Regions from separate parts of the Pseudomonas sp. LBUM1656 genome, predicted to be linked through region 1. Evidence: predicted binding sites of a transcription regulator. Region 1 holds the regulator's gene; the other holds the start of a gene.
The links. The regulator FliA, encoded in region 1, starts transcription of late flagellar genes. The targets are predictions, from matches to a motif close to CTAAAGTTTNNNNNNNNNNNGCCGNTAA.
Positions count from the first base shown of each region.

Region 2: a site for FliA is predicted at 3,402-3,429, ahead of ACA072_RS13560 (methyl-accepting chemotaxis protein). Genes of this name have one in related genera too.

Region 1 covers NZ_CP166800.1:1,788,142-1,794,119, reverse strand. The annotation lists gene ACA072_RS07945 (protein-glutamate methylesterase/protein-glutamine glutaminase) at 1-423, opposite strand, end outside; gene ACA072_RS07940 (chemotaxis protein CheA) at 474-2,705, opposite strand; gene ACA072_RS07935 (protein phosphatase CheZ) at 2,752-3,540, opposite strand; gene ACA072_RS07930 (chemotaxis response regulator CheY) at 3,563-3,934, opposite strand; gene fliA (RNA polymerase sigma factor FliA) at 4,102-4,842, opposite strand; gene fleN (flagellar synthesis regulator FleN) at 4,839-5,669, opposite strand; gene flhF (flagellar biosynthesis GTPase FlhF) at 5,786-5,978, opposite strand, start outside.
Region 2 covers NZ_CP166800.1:2,958,670-2,964,647, forward strand. The annotation lists gene ACA072_RS13545 (alpha/beta fold hydrolase) at 1-108, opposite strand, end outside; gene ACA072_RS13550 (YqaA family protein) at 194-628, opposite strand; gene ACA072_RS13555 (DUF411 domain-containing protein) at 628-1,074, opposite strand; gene ACA072_RS13560 (methyl-accepting chemotaxis protein) at 1,343-3,334, opposite strand; gene ACA072_RS13565 (hypothetical protein) at 3,703-4,236, shown strand; partial or broken gene ACA072_RS13570 (LysR family transcriptional regulator) at 4,397-4,611, shown strand; gene ACA072_RS13575 (GNAT family N-acetyltransferase) at 4,600-5,535, opposite strand; gene ACA072_RS13580 (phenylacetate--CoA ligase family protein) at 5,535-5,978, opposite strand, start outside.

The sequences.
Region 1 (5,978 bases):
TGCGCTGTAGGTGTTGGCGCGACGGTTACTGCGCGAGATGCTGAGAATCTTCTCGCACAGCAGTTGCTTGACCTTCTCCGGGTTGCGGGAGATGTCTTCGAAATTCTTCGGCAGGAAATCCACCGCGCCGGCGTCCAGCGCATCGAGGGTGACCCGGGCGCCTTCATGGGTCAGCGAGGAGAACATCAACACCGGAGTCGGGCAGCGCTGCATGATGTGCCGCACGGCCGTGATGCCATCCATCATCGGCATCTCGTAGTCCATGGTGATCACGTCTGGCTTGAGGGCCAGCGCCTGATCGATCGCCTCTTTTCCGTTGGTCGCCGTACCGACGACCTGGATATTCGGATCCGCTGAAAGAATTTCCGAGACGCGGCGGCGGAAAAACCCCGAATCGTCCACCACCAGGACTTTGACTGCCATAAACACTCCGTTAGGACGGAGCGAGGCTCAGTCGCCCCGCTCCACCAGAATCAAATACGCCGTGCGGCGTAACGCTTGAGCATGCTCGGAACATCGAGAATCAGCGCAATGCGACCGTCACCGGTGATGGTGGCGCCCGACATGCCCGGGGTTCCCTGGAGCATTTTGCCCAATGGCTTGATGACCACTTCTTCCTGGCCCACCAACTGGTCGACGACGAAGCCGATCCGCTGAGTGCCCACCGAAAGGATCACCACATGGCCCTCGCGCTGCTCTTCGTGAGCGGCGGAGCTGACCAGCCAGCGCTTGAGGTAGAACAATGGCAGTGCCTTGTCCCGCACGATCACCACTTCCTGGCCGTCCACCACGTTGGTGCGCGACAGGTCGAGGTGGAAGATCTCGTTGACGTTCACCAGCGGGAACGCGAACGCCTGGTTGCCGAGCATGACCATCAGCGTCGGCATGATCGCCAGGGTCAACGGGACCTTGATGACGATCTTCGAGCCCTTGCCCTTGGTCGAATAGATATTGATGGTGCCGTTGAGTTGGGCAATTTTGGTTTTCACCACGTCCATGCCCACGCCGCGTCCGGAGACATCGGAAATTTCGGTCTTGGTCGAGAAACCCGGGGCGAAGATCAGGTTGAAGCAATCGGACTCGCTGAGGCGATCCGCGGCATCCTTGTCCATCAAGCCTTTCTTCACGGCGATGCCGCGCAGAACGTCAGCGTCCATGCCCTTGCCGTCATCGGAGATGGACAGCAGGATGTGGTCGCCTTCCTGTTCAGCAGACAGGATCACCTTGCCGCTGCGCGGCTTGCCCATCGCTTCGCGCTCGGCCGGCTCTTCAATACCGTGGTCGACCGAGTTGCGCACCAAGTGGACCAGCGGGTCGGCCAGGGCCTCGACGAGGTTCTTGTCGAGGTCGGTTTCTTCGCCGACCAGCTCCAGGTTGATCTCTTTCTTGAGCTGGCGAGCCAGGTCGCGAACCAGACGCGGGAAGCGCCCGAAGACTTTCTTGATCGGTTGCATCCGGGTCTTCATGACCGCGGTCTGCAGGTCGGCCGTGACCACGTCGAGGTTCGACACGGCCTTGGACATGGCTTCGTCGCCGCTGTTGAGGCCCAGACGGACCAAGCGGTTACGCACCAGTACCAGTTCGCCGACCATATTCATGATCTCGTCGAGACGCGCGGTATCAACCCGCACGGTGGTCTCGGCTTCACTGGCCGGTTTTTCCGGTGGTGGAGCGGACGGTGCGCGGGCCGGAGCCGGTGCAGCGGCAGCCGCTGGCTTCGGCGCTTCGGCTTTTGGTTCGGGCGCTTTGGCAACCGGTTTCGGTGCAGCCGCCTTGGCGACTGGAGCAGCCACCGCAGTGCCTGTGCCGACTTCGGTGAACTTGCCTTTGCCATGCAATTCGTCGAGCAGCGATTCGAACTCGTGATCGGAGATCAGATCACCGCCGGCCGCTTTAGCGGTTGGCGCAGCCGGCGCCGGGACGGCGGCAATGGCCGACTCCAGCGCATCCACGGCAAAGTTGCCCTTGCCGTGCAACTGATCGAGCAGTGCTTCAAATTCGTCGTCGGTGATGTCGGAGCTGTCGCCTGCCGCTTTCGGGGCAGCCGGTGCAGCAGGCGCTGCCACCGCGTCGACGGCGAACTGGCCTTTACCGTGCAATTGATCGAGCAACGACTCGAACTCGGCATCGGTGATTTCGTCGCTGGCCGCGGAATCGGCGCCAGCCACTGGAGCAACGGCCGGCGCCTCGGCTTGAGCCTTGACGGCGTTCAGCGAGTCCAGCAGTTGTTCGAATTCGTTATCGGTGATGTCGCCCGATTCTTCAGCGGCCGGTGCTTCGACCACTTCGGCAACCGGTGCGGTTTCATCCGTCGTTTGCGGCTCGGCCAGACGGGCCAGTGCCGCGAGCAATTCAGGCGTGGCAGCCGTGATCGGGCTGCGTTCGCGCACTTCGGTGAACATGCTGTTCACCGCGTCCAGCGCTTCGAGAACCACGTCCATCAGTTCCGAGTCGACGCGACGTTCACCCTTGCGCAGGATGTCGAACACGTTCTCGGCGATGTGACAGCACTCCACCAGCTCGTTGAGCTGGAGGAAGCCGGCGCCCCCTTTTACAGTGTGAAAACCGCGAAAAATTGCATTGAGCAAATCCGCATCATCCGGTCGGCTTTCCAGCTCGACCAGCTGTTCGGACAGTTGCTCTAGAATCTCGCCGGCCTCAACCAGGAAATCCTGAAGGATCTCTTCATCGGCGCCGAAGCTCATTAAGGGGGTGCTCCTACAGGTCTAAAAACCTAAAAAACCTAAAATTCTAAAACCCTAGGCTGGATAGCAAATCGTCCACATCGTCCTGACCGGACACAACGTCTTCTCTTTTATCGGCATGAATCTGCGGACCTTCACCCTGAGAGAGATGTTTTTGCGGATCTTTTTCAGCGAGCATCGCATCACGGTCATGTTCGATACCCGCAAAGCGGTCTACCTGACTGGCCATGAGCACGAGCTTGAGCAGGTTGCTTTCAACTTCGGTGACCAACTGGGTCACGCGCTTGATCACCTGACCGGTGAGGTCCTGGTAATCCTGGGCCAGCAGAATGTCGTTGAGGTTGCTCGACACCGTGCGATTGTCTTCGCTGCTGCGTGTCAGGAAACCGTCGACCCGCCGGGCCAGCTCGCGGAACTCTTCAGCCCCGACTTCGCGACGCATGAACCGCCCCCAATCCGTGCTCAACGCCTGGGCTTCTTCGCTCAGGCTGTTGACCAGCGGCGTGGCGTTCTCCACCAGGTCCATGGTGCGGTTGGCGGCGGCCTCGGTCAGCTTGACCACATACCCCAGGCGCTCGGTGGCGTCCGTGATCTGTGACACTTCCTCGGCTTGCGGCATGTTCGGGTCAATCTGGAAATTGACGATCGCGCTATGCAGCTCGCGAGTGAGCTTGCCCACTTCCTGATACAGGCCGCGGTCACGGGTCTGATTGAGCTCATGGATCAGTTGCACCGCGTCGCCGAACCTGCCTTTTTCAAGGCTTTCGACCAGTTCGACCGCGTGTTTTTTCAGGGTCGATTCAAAATCGCCCAGTGAAGATTCTTTATGCTCCATAGCTCCCCCGTGGCGCAGTGGATCAACCGATGCGTTCGAAAATCTTCTCGATTTTTTCTTTCAACGCCTGGGCCGTGAAGGGTTTGACCACATAGCCGTTAACACCGGCCTGGGCCGCTTCGATAATCTGCTCGCGCTTGGCTTCTGCAGTCACCATCAGCACCGGCAGGTGCTTGAGCTTTTCATCGGCGCGCACGTGACGCAGCAGATCGATACCGGTCATGCCAGGCATGTTCCAGTCCGTTACCAGAAAGTCGATGCTCCCGCTGTTGAGAACCGGAATGGCGGTAGTGCCATCGTCGGCCTCGACCGTGTTGGTGAACCCAAGGTCACGCAACAGGTTTTTTATGATCCGCCGCATCGTTGAGAAGTCATCAACGATGAGGATTTTCATGTTCTTGTCCAATTCGACCTCCAAGCAGTCTTAAACGCGCCCAGCACCTGGACGCGCCATTTCAATCAATCCGGCAATGCACTCGATGACTGTCTGGAGCACAACAGATCGCGACCGGTGCAGTTCAACACTCCACCGGCCTCGTTCGCAGTGTCCCCACACTGCCTTCAGCGCGCTCGCCACTCCCCCAAACGCCCCCGCAAACGGGCCGCGCACTGGCTATGTAACTGGCTGACCCGCGATTCGCTGACCCCCAGGACCTCACCGATTTCCTTGAGGTTCAGCTCTTCGTCGTAGTACAGCGCCAACACCAGTCGCTCACGCTCCGGCAAATTGGCAATCGCGTCCGCCAGCGCTGCCTGGAAGCGTTCATCTTCCAGATCGCGTGACGGCTCCAGATGTGCACTCGCGCCATCCTCATGCAGCCCTTCGTGTTCGCCGTCCTGCAACAGATCGTCGAAACTGAATAACCGGCTGCCCAGGGTGTCGTTCAAAATCCCGTAATAATCGTCGAGACTCAATTGGAGTTCGGCCGCAACCTCATGATCTTTAGCGTCACGACCGGTTTTAGCTTCAATCGAGCGAATTGCGTCGCTGACCATGCGGGTATTGCGGTGGACCGAACGTGGCGCCCAGTCCCCCTTGCGTACTTCATCGAGCATCGCGCCGCGGATTCGAATGCCCGCGTACGTCTCGAAACTCGCGCCTTTGCTGGCGTCGTATTTGGTCGACACTTCAAGCAGGCCGATCATCCCGGCCTGGATCAGGTCTTCAACCTGGACACTGGCCGGCAGACGGGCCAGCAAGTGGTAAGCAATGCGTTTGACCAGTGGCGCGTAACGCTCGATCAGCTCGTACTGCGCGTCACGTGCCGACTTCTTGTAGAGGTTGTAGCCACTGGCTGTCATAGGACGGGTCCTGCGGTCTGTTGCACGAGGCGCTCGACGAAAAACTCCAGGTGCCCACGCGGGTTGGCAGGCAACGGCCAGGTGTCGACCTTCTGCGCGATCGCCTTGAACGCCAGGGCGCACTTGGAACGCGGGAAGGCTTCGTAGACGGCACGCTGCTTCTGCACGGCCTTGCGCACGCTTTCGTCGTAAGGCACCGCGCCGACGTATTGTAGGGCGACGTCGAGGAAGCGGTCCGTGACCTTGGTCAACTTGGCGAACAGGTTGCGACCTTCCTGCGGGCTCTGGGCCATGTTGGCCAGGACGCGGAAGCGGTTCATGCCGTAATCGCGGTTCAGCAGTTTGATCAGCGCGTAGGCATCAGTGATCGAAGTCGGCTCGTCGCAGACCACCAGCAAGACTTCTTGCGCGGCGCGAACAAAACTGACTACCGAGTCACCAATACCCGCAGCGGTGTCGATCACCAAGACGTCGAGGTTGTCGCCGATATCGCTGAAGGCCTGAATCAGGCCGGCGTGTTGGGCCGGGCTCAGATGAACCATGCTCTGCGTGCCGGACGCGGCCGGGACGATGCGAATACCGCCAGGGCCTTGCAACAGAACGTCGCGCAGCTCACAGCGGCCTTCGATCACGTCGGCCAGGGTACGTTTGGGTGTCAGCCCCAGCAGGACGTCGACGTTCGCCAGCCCCAGATCGGCGTCCAGCAGCATGACGCGCCGGCCGAGCTCAGCTAGAGCCAGGGACAAGTTCACTGACACGTTAGTCTTCCCGACGCCACCTTTGCCGCCGGTCACCGCGATCACCTGTACGGGATGCATGCTGCCCATGTTATTTCTTTACCTTGTCTTGCATAGACGGAGGCCACATTACTGGCTGCGCGTTCATCAACTGAACAATGCATGGCAGACCATCGATGTAGGTACAAAAACGGTTCATTAGTACCTCAGCCAACCTGCTTGGTCGGGCTGTGGTAAATATCAGCGAACATGTCAGCCATGGCTTCTTCGCTGGGTTCTTCTTGCATTTGCACGCTTACGGCGCGACTGACCAACTGATGACGACGCGGCAGATGCAGATCATCCGGAATACGCGGGCCATCGGTCAGGTACGCCACCGGCAATTCATGACTGATGGCC
Region 2 (5,978 bases), 1.2 Mb from region 1:
GAAGCCTTGCAGTTCCGGTCCGTATTCCGGGCCTTCAGCATGGGCCAGAACAGGCAATGCAGCTGTCAGAAACAGGCCGGGCAGCCAGCGCGAAAGAGCAAGGGACATGAGAGCACTCCGTTGGAAAACAGCCGATGCTGGATCGACATGATTAGGGCGATATTAAACACAGGCAATCGCAGCAGCTGATCGTTCAACCGATCCAGCCGAGCGTGGCCAAGGCCAGCACGCCATAGCGAGCACCTTTGGCGAGGGTCACGATCAGCAGGAACCGCCCAAGCGGCTCGCGCATGACCCCGGCCACCAGCGTCAGCGGGTCACCAATAATGGGCACCCAACTCAGCAGCAATGACCAATGACCGTAGCGTTGGTAGTGTTTTCGGGCCTGTTCCAGATGGCGCGGGCTGACCGGAAACCAGCGTCGGTCGCGAAACCGCTCGATGCGACAGCCTAGCCACCAATTCACCACGGAGCCGAGGACATTGCCCAGCGTCGCGACGGCCAGCAGCGACCACAGCCAATACTGCTCGCTGAGCAGCAGCCCCACGAGCAACGCTTCGGATTGCAACGGCAACAAGGTCGCGGCACCGAATGCCGCGAAAAACAGCCCTATGTAGGCGCCGCCGATCAATGGGCCGGGTAGTCCGCCACCACCACATCAGTGCCGTCCTTTTTCAGGCCGATCACTTGATAAGCGTCGCTCATGCCGTCCATTTCCATGCCCGGCGAACCCATGGGCATGCCCGGCGCCGCAACACCGAGCAAGTCATCACGTTTGCTCAAGGCCAGGACTTGATCCGCTGGCACATGGCCTTCGACGAATTTGCCGTTGATCAGGCCGGTGTGGCAGGACGCCAGACGCGGAGGCACGCCGTGCTGTTGCTTGAATTCGCTCATGTTGGATTCGACGTGGTCTTCAACCTTGAAGCCGTTGGCTTCCAGGTGGCTGATCCATTTTTTGCAGCAACCGCAGTTGGCGTCACGGTGGACTTCGATCGGGATCAGGTCGGCGGCCTGGGCCAGGGAGGAGATAAACAGGGCGCTCAGGGCGACCAGACGCAGGTGGGTTCGCATGGGGAATCTCGTCTCGGGTTGCGGCCAAAAAGATGCATTTTGACCATTTTTCGCTGCGAAGAGATATCAGGTTGTTTCGAAGTAATACCGCGCAACCAAGTTGCACCGCATTCCTTGTAGCAGCTGGCGAAGCCTGCGTCCGGCTGCGCAGCAGTCGTAAATCCGGAATGTGCGGTCTGTCTGTTGCACCGCGGGTTCAGATTTTACGACTGCTGCGCAGCCGGACGCAGGCTTCGCCAGCTGCTACAGGTTTAGCGATGGGCGCATATTAACGCACCTTGAACCGCCCCATGATCGAGCTGACGCGCGCATTGGCTTGCAAAAGTTGCTGGGTATTAAGCTCGCTGGCCTGGCCGCTTTTCACCAGCTCATCCACCATGTGGCGGATCTGCACCATGCTGCGGTTGATCTCTTCGGTCACCGCGCTTTGCTGCTCGGCGGCGGTGGCGATCTGCGTGCTCAGGCTGTTGATGTGGCTGACCGAGCCGGCCATCTCATCCAGACCCGTGTTGACCCGCGCCGTGGCATCGGCGGCAGACTGGCAGCTGGCCTGGGTGTTTTCCATGGCGCTCACCGACGAACTCACGCCTTGGGTCAGGCGCTTGAGCATTTCATTGATTTGCGACGTGCTGGCCTGGGTGCGGGCGGCGAGGGCGCGGACTTCATCGGCGACCACCGCGAAACCGCGACCTTGCTCACCGGCCCGGGCCGCTTCGATCGCAGCGTTGAGTGCCAACAAGTTAGTCTGCCCGGCAATCGCGCCAATCACCCCGAGAATCTCGGTGATGCGTTGTGCATCCTCCTGCATGCTTTCGACTTTATGAGTAGCGCTTGCCACCTCGTCGATCAAGGCAATCACGCTGCTCGACGCTTCGCCGACGACGACCCGGGAACGGTCTGCGTTTTCATTGGCGCGCTGGGTGAAGGCCGCCGTTTCAGCGGCGTTTTGCGCGACGCTTTCAGCGGTCGAACTCATCTCGGTGATCGCCGTGACCGTCTGATCGGTTTCAGACGCATGACGCACCAGAATCTGGCTGGTGTGGGCCGAGGTGCGTTGCAGATTGTCGAGGCTGGACGCCATGGCGCCGGTGGCCTGGGTGACTTCGCCGATCATGTTCTGCAAGTAAATGATGAAGGCGTTGACCGAGTGCCCGATAGCGCCCAGTTCGTCTTCGGCGCGGATGGTGATGCGCTTGGTCAAATCGGCATCGCCAGCGGACAGGGCGTCTATGTTGGCCTTGAGGATTTTCATGCGCTGGATCAGTTGGCGAATCGCGTAGATCTGCAGCAGCACCAGCAGGATCACCATCGGGATTTGCAGCAGGCTCAAGGTGCTGAGAACGTCGTCACGCTGGGCGGTGATCAGCTTGGTCGGCAGGGCCGTGGCGAGGAACCACGGCGTGCCTTCGATCGGGCGCATGAAGAAGGTGCTGGCTTCACCGTTGTTGTCGAACTCGCCCCGTTGCGACTGATCACGGTTTTGCAGGCCGGCCTTCACTTGGTTGGCGAATGGCGAGTTGCTGGTCAGTTCACTGATGTTCTTCAGCACGATCGGCCCGCTGATCCGCGAGCTGTTGCTGATGATCTTGCCGTCGGCCTCGACGATCAGCATTTCTGCGCCAAGGTCTTTTTCCTTGCGCGCGATCAGGTCATTGAAAAAGCCCAGGGTCACGTCGATGGTCGAGACGCCATACGCGGCACCATTTTTCTGAATGGCCATGGCGCAGTTGGTCCGGGGCTCGGCGCTGGCGTCATCTTTATAGGCGGCGGCCCAGGCGCATTGGCCGCGCGGGGTTTGCATGCCGCCCTTGTACCAGGTCTGGTCGTAATAGTTGGGGGCTGCGTCGCTGTTCCAGAACGTATTGACCGCCAGCTTGCCCGAGGCGTCGCGGTGCCAGAAGGTGCTGAACTTGTTGCGCCCGGCTTCGCGCTGGCCGGGCAACGGCCAGATCCCGCCGCCGAACACTTTCAATTCGCCGTACTGATCGACCAGGCCAGGCAACACCGTGTCGATGGCGCCGCTGTCGAGCAATGGAATGGTCTGGGTGATGCTGCGCTGTTGCGCCTGAACCTTGTTCAGTTCGCCCTGGATATGCTCGGCCACTTCGGCGATGCGGTTGAGGGCCACCTGCTCTTCGGTGTGGCGGAGTTTGGGGGCGACCAACTGGCTGATGCCGACCACTGTCAGAACGAACAACAGCAGGATGAACAGGACCAGAAACAGCGTGTAGCGAGCCTGGATGGTGCGGAATGCGGGCATGGGACCGGTCCTTGTGCAGCGTTTTTTTTATAGTGGTTTTCGATCGAAAGATCGGCGCTTCGTAGTGCTATCGGCCTGCTGGAGACGAGCTTTAGGTACGAACGTACAAGATTTGGGCAGGGTGACGGACGGTCGGGGCTTGGCAGTGTCATTGTGGATACAAACGAGGCTGATCAGTTGCCAGTCCAATGGCGGGAAGTTTGTATAGGCCAATGAATCCAGGCACTTGGTTCTTTGTATCGTAAATGTACGAAAATTGTAAAAACCGGAAATACTTGTTGGTATGGCAAGTTGCCACGCTGATACTTGGCCGCTCTAAATCGGGTCAACAAGGAGTTTTTTATGGTCACGCAGTCGGGAGTTCAGTCATGACTATCGGCTATGCCGGGGCTTGGACGTCCAAGGCAGGTTTATTGGTTCAGGATACGGGCGGCGGCAAGCCTATCAAGCAAAGCGCCCGGATCAAGCAGATGCTGGCATTGGTGGGGACCAATCCCAACGCGCTGAGCACGGCGAAAATGGATGCAATGAAAATCCATCGAAACGTAAAAGGTTTCGACCCGGAAAATGTCAGCGCCAAACAACTGGGCAACCTCAGTGCCTTCCTTAGAGGTAAAGGCCTGATTTCCGATACTACGTGGATGACGTTGATGAATGCCGGTGACAAGTTTGACCGGTTTGGGGTTCAGAATGACCCGGATGCAAAATTCAATGCGCTGGAGTATTTCGCCACGCAACTGGATACCATCCAGAACAACAGTATCAGGGGCGACAAGTACGCCACTGGCTTGATCCCTGAATACAAGACGGCGATCTACGTATTGCAGAACTTGCAGACTTACGGCAAGGGCAATGGGACGACGGTGCCTCCTACCGATGGTGGCGTCAGCTCCAAAGCCTGACGCTCGGTAGTGCCGGCCCACTCAGACCGAGTAGGCCGGGCTCGTTTACCGCTCAAGCAACTTCATGGGGTGCGCCGGCCAGGAAGCCCCGACACAATGGGCGGTTTTGCCAAAGCGGCGGACGGCGTGCAGTTGCCTGGCGCTTCGGTGACCAGTCAACGGGCTGGTGCAGACGCCGTACTGCCACGTTGCCCGTCAATTGAAGGAAGGGCGTCTGTGCGAAGTAATCAAATCGACGCTGCCCCCTGATGCCGTTGACGGCCCTCTATCCCCACACCGCCAGATGTCCTGGCGGGTAAGGGGGGTTGTCGACTGGCTGGTAGAGCTTTGCGCGCAGCCGGGCATGACTTTCACCGAAAAGACTCAAGCGGCTGAGCGAGCGTTGCCCAGTAATTCGGTGTGGCGCTGCAAGTCGTCGTGCAACTGTTGCATGTAGGGGCAATGCAGGTTGAGGGATCGAGGTTGCGCTCCTCGGTGAAACAGGGCGAACCATCCATGACTGCCAGGTGCGGGCATCAACCCGGTAAAGGTGAAACCCAGCAGCGTCAAACTTCGCAGGTCTTCGGTGAAGTGCTGCGACAACGCAACTCGGGTCGAGACCATCCAATGACCGGGCAATTGCCGGATCTGGTCGAGCAGGCGTTTGCTCAAGCGCTGAACGACCATGTCGAAGCGGTGATGATGTTGCTTGATCTGCAAGGGCATCGAAGGTGGTGATGGCGCTTGCGGATGAGTCCCGAACAGCGAACACAGGTGCTGCATAAACCCCCGATAGCGCTCAGGCCAGGGAATGTCGGGGAGCGGGCGCGTGTGGCCTTCAACCACGTAACAACCCATCACAATGGTTTCCGGGTGCGGCTCGCCGAAAGGCGAAGGGACGTAGTCGGGAAGCACGCCCGTGCTGTAGAAGCCGATGTTTGCAGCCATGCGTTGAGTGTACGGGTGGTGGGTCACTTGTTTGATCACGACACTCTTGAAGCCCAGTGGTGCGGCCTGCATCAGTAACTCCCGGCCCAGACGGGTCGCGATACTTTGCCCCTGCGCGGCGGGATGCACCACGCTAAGCGCCAGTTCCGCAGTGTGCGGGAACACTTCCTGGCACAACGCGGCATGCCCGAGAACCCGTACGTCGTCCACCGCCAGCATCGATTTCCAGCGGCCGTCGGCAATGTGTTGGCTGATCATGTTCGGCAGGTAAACATCCGGTTGAACGTAATGATCGCCATAGACCTCACGAAACAGCTCACTCACGTCGCGGGCGTCGGAAGGGCGAAAGCGTCGAAAAATCAGGTTAGGCATCATGCAGTCTCCGGTGATGGCGCGTCATAGGTGCGCAAATCCAGGACTCGCATCTGTTTGCCCGAGCGAGGGTGAAGCTCCAGTTCGGTGGCGGGGCAGGAGAGTACCCGCAGCTCCAGCAACCTTTCGCGATTCAGTTGCTCGAGCGCGGGGTAGTGGGTCACAAGCGCTGCATACAGCGCCTGGCACATCGGAGCGGTGGTCAGCGTTCGAGCACCGGGCACCCATTTCACACTGACGATGTCCTTGTAGCCGTCATGTTCGATGCGCAATTGCCACTGATCGGTATCGGCAACGCGCTGGACGATTTGCTGTATTTCGTCGATCAACAACGACAGTGAACTCACCCGAACCCGCTGACTATGAGCGCTACGTCCCTTGAGGGCGAATTTACGCATCGGCGTTGTTTCAGGCTCACGCCAGCAGGCGCGGTCGCCCACCGG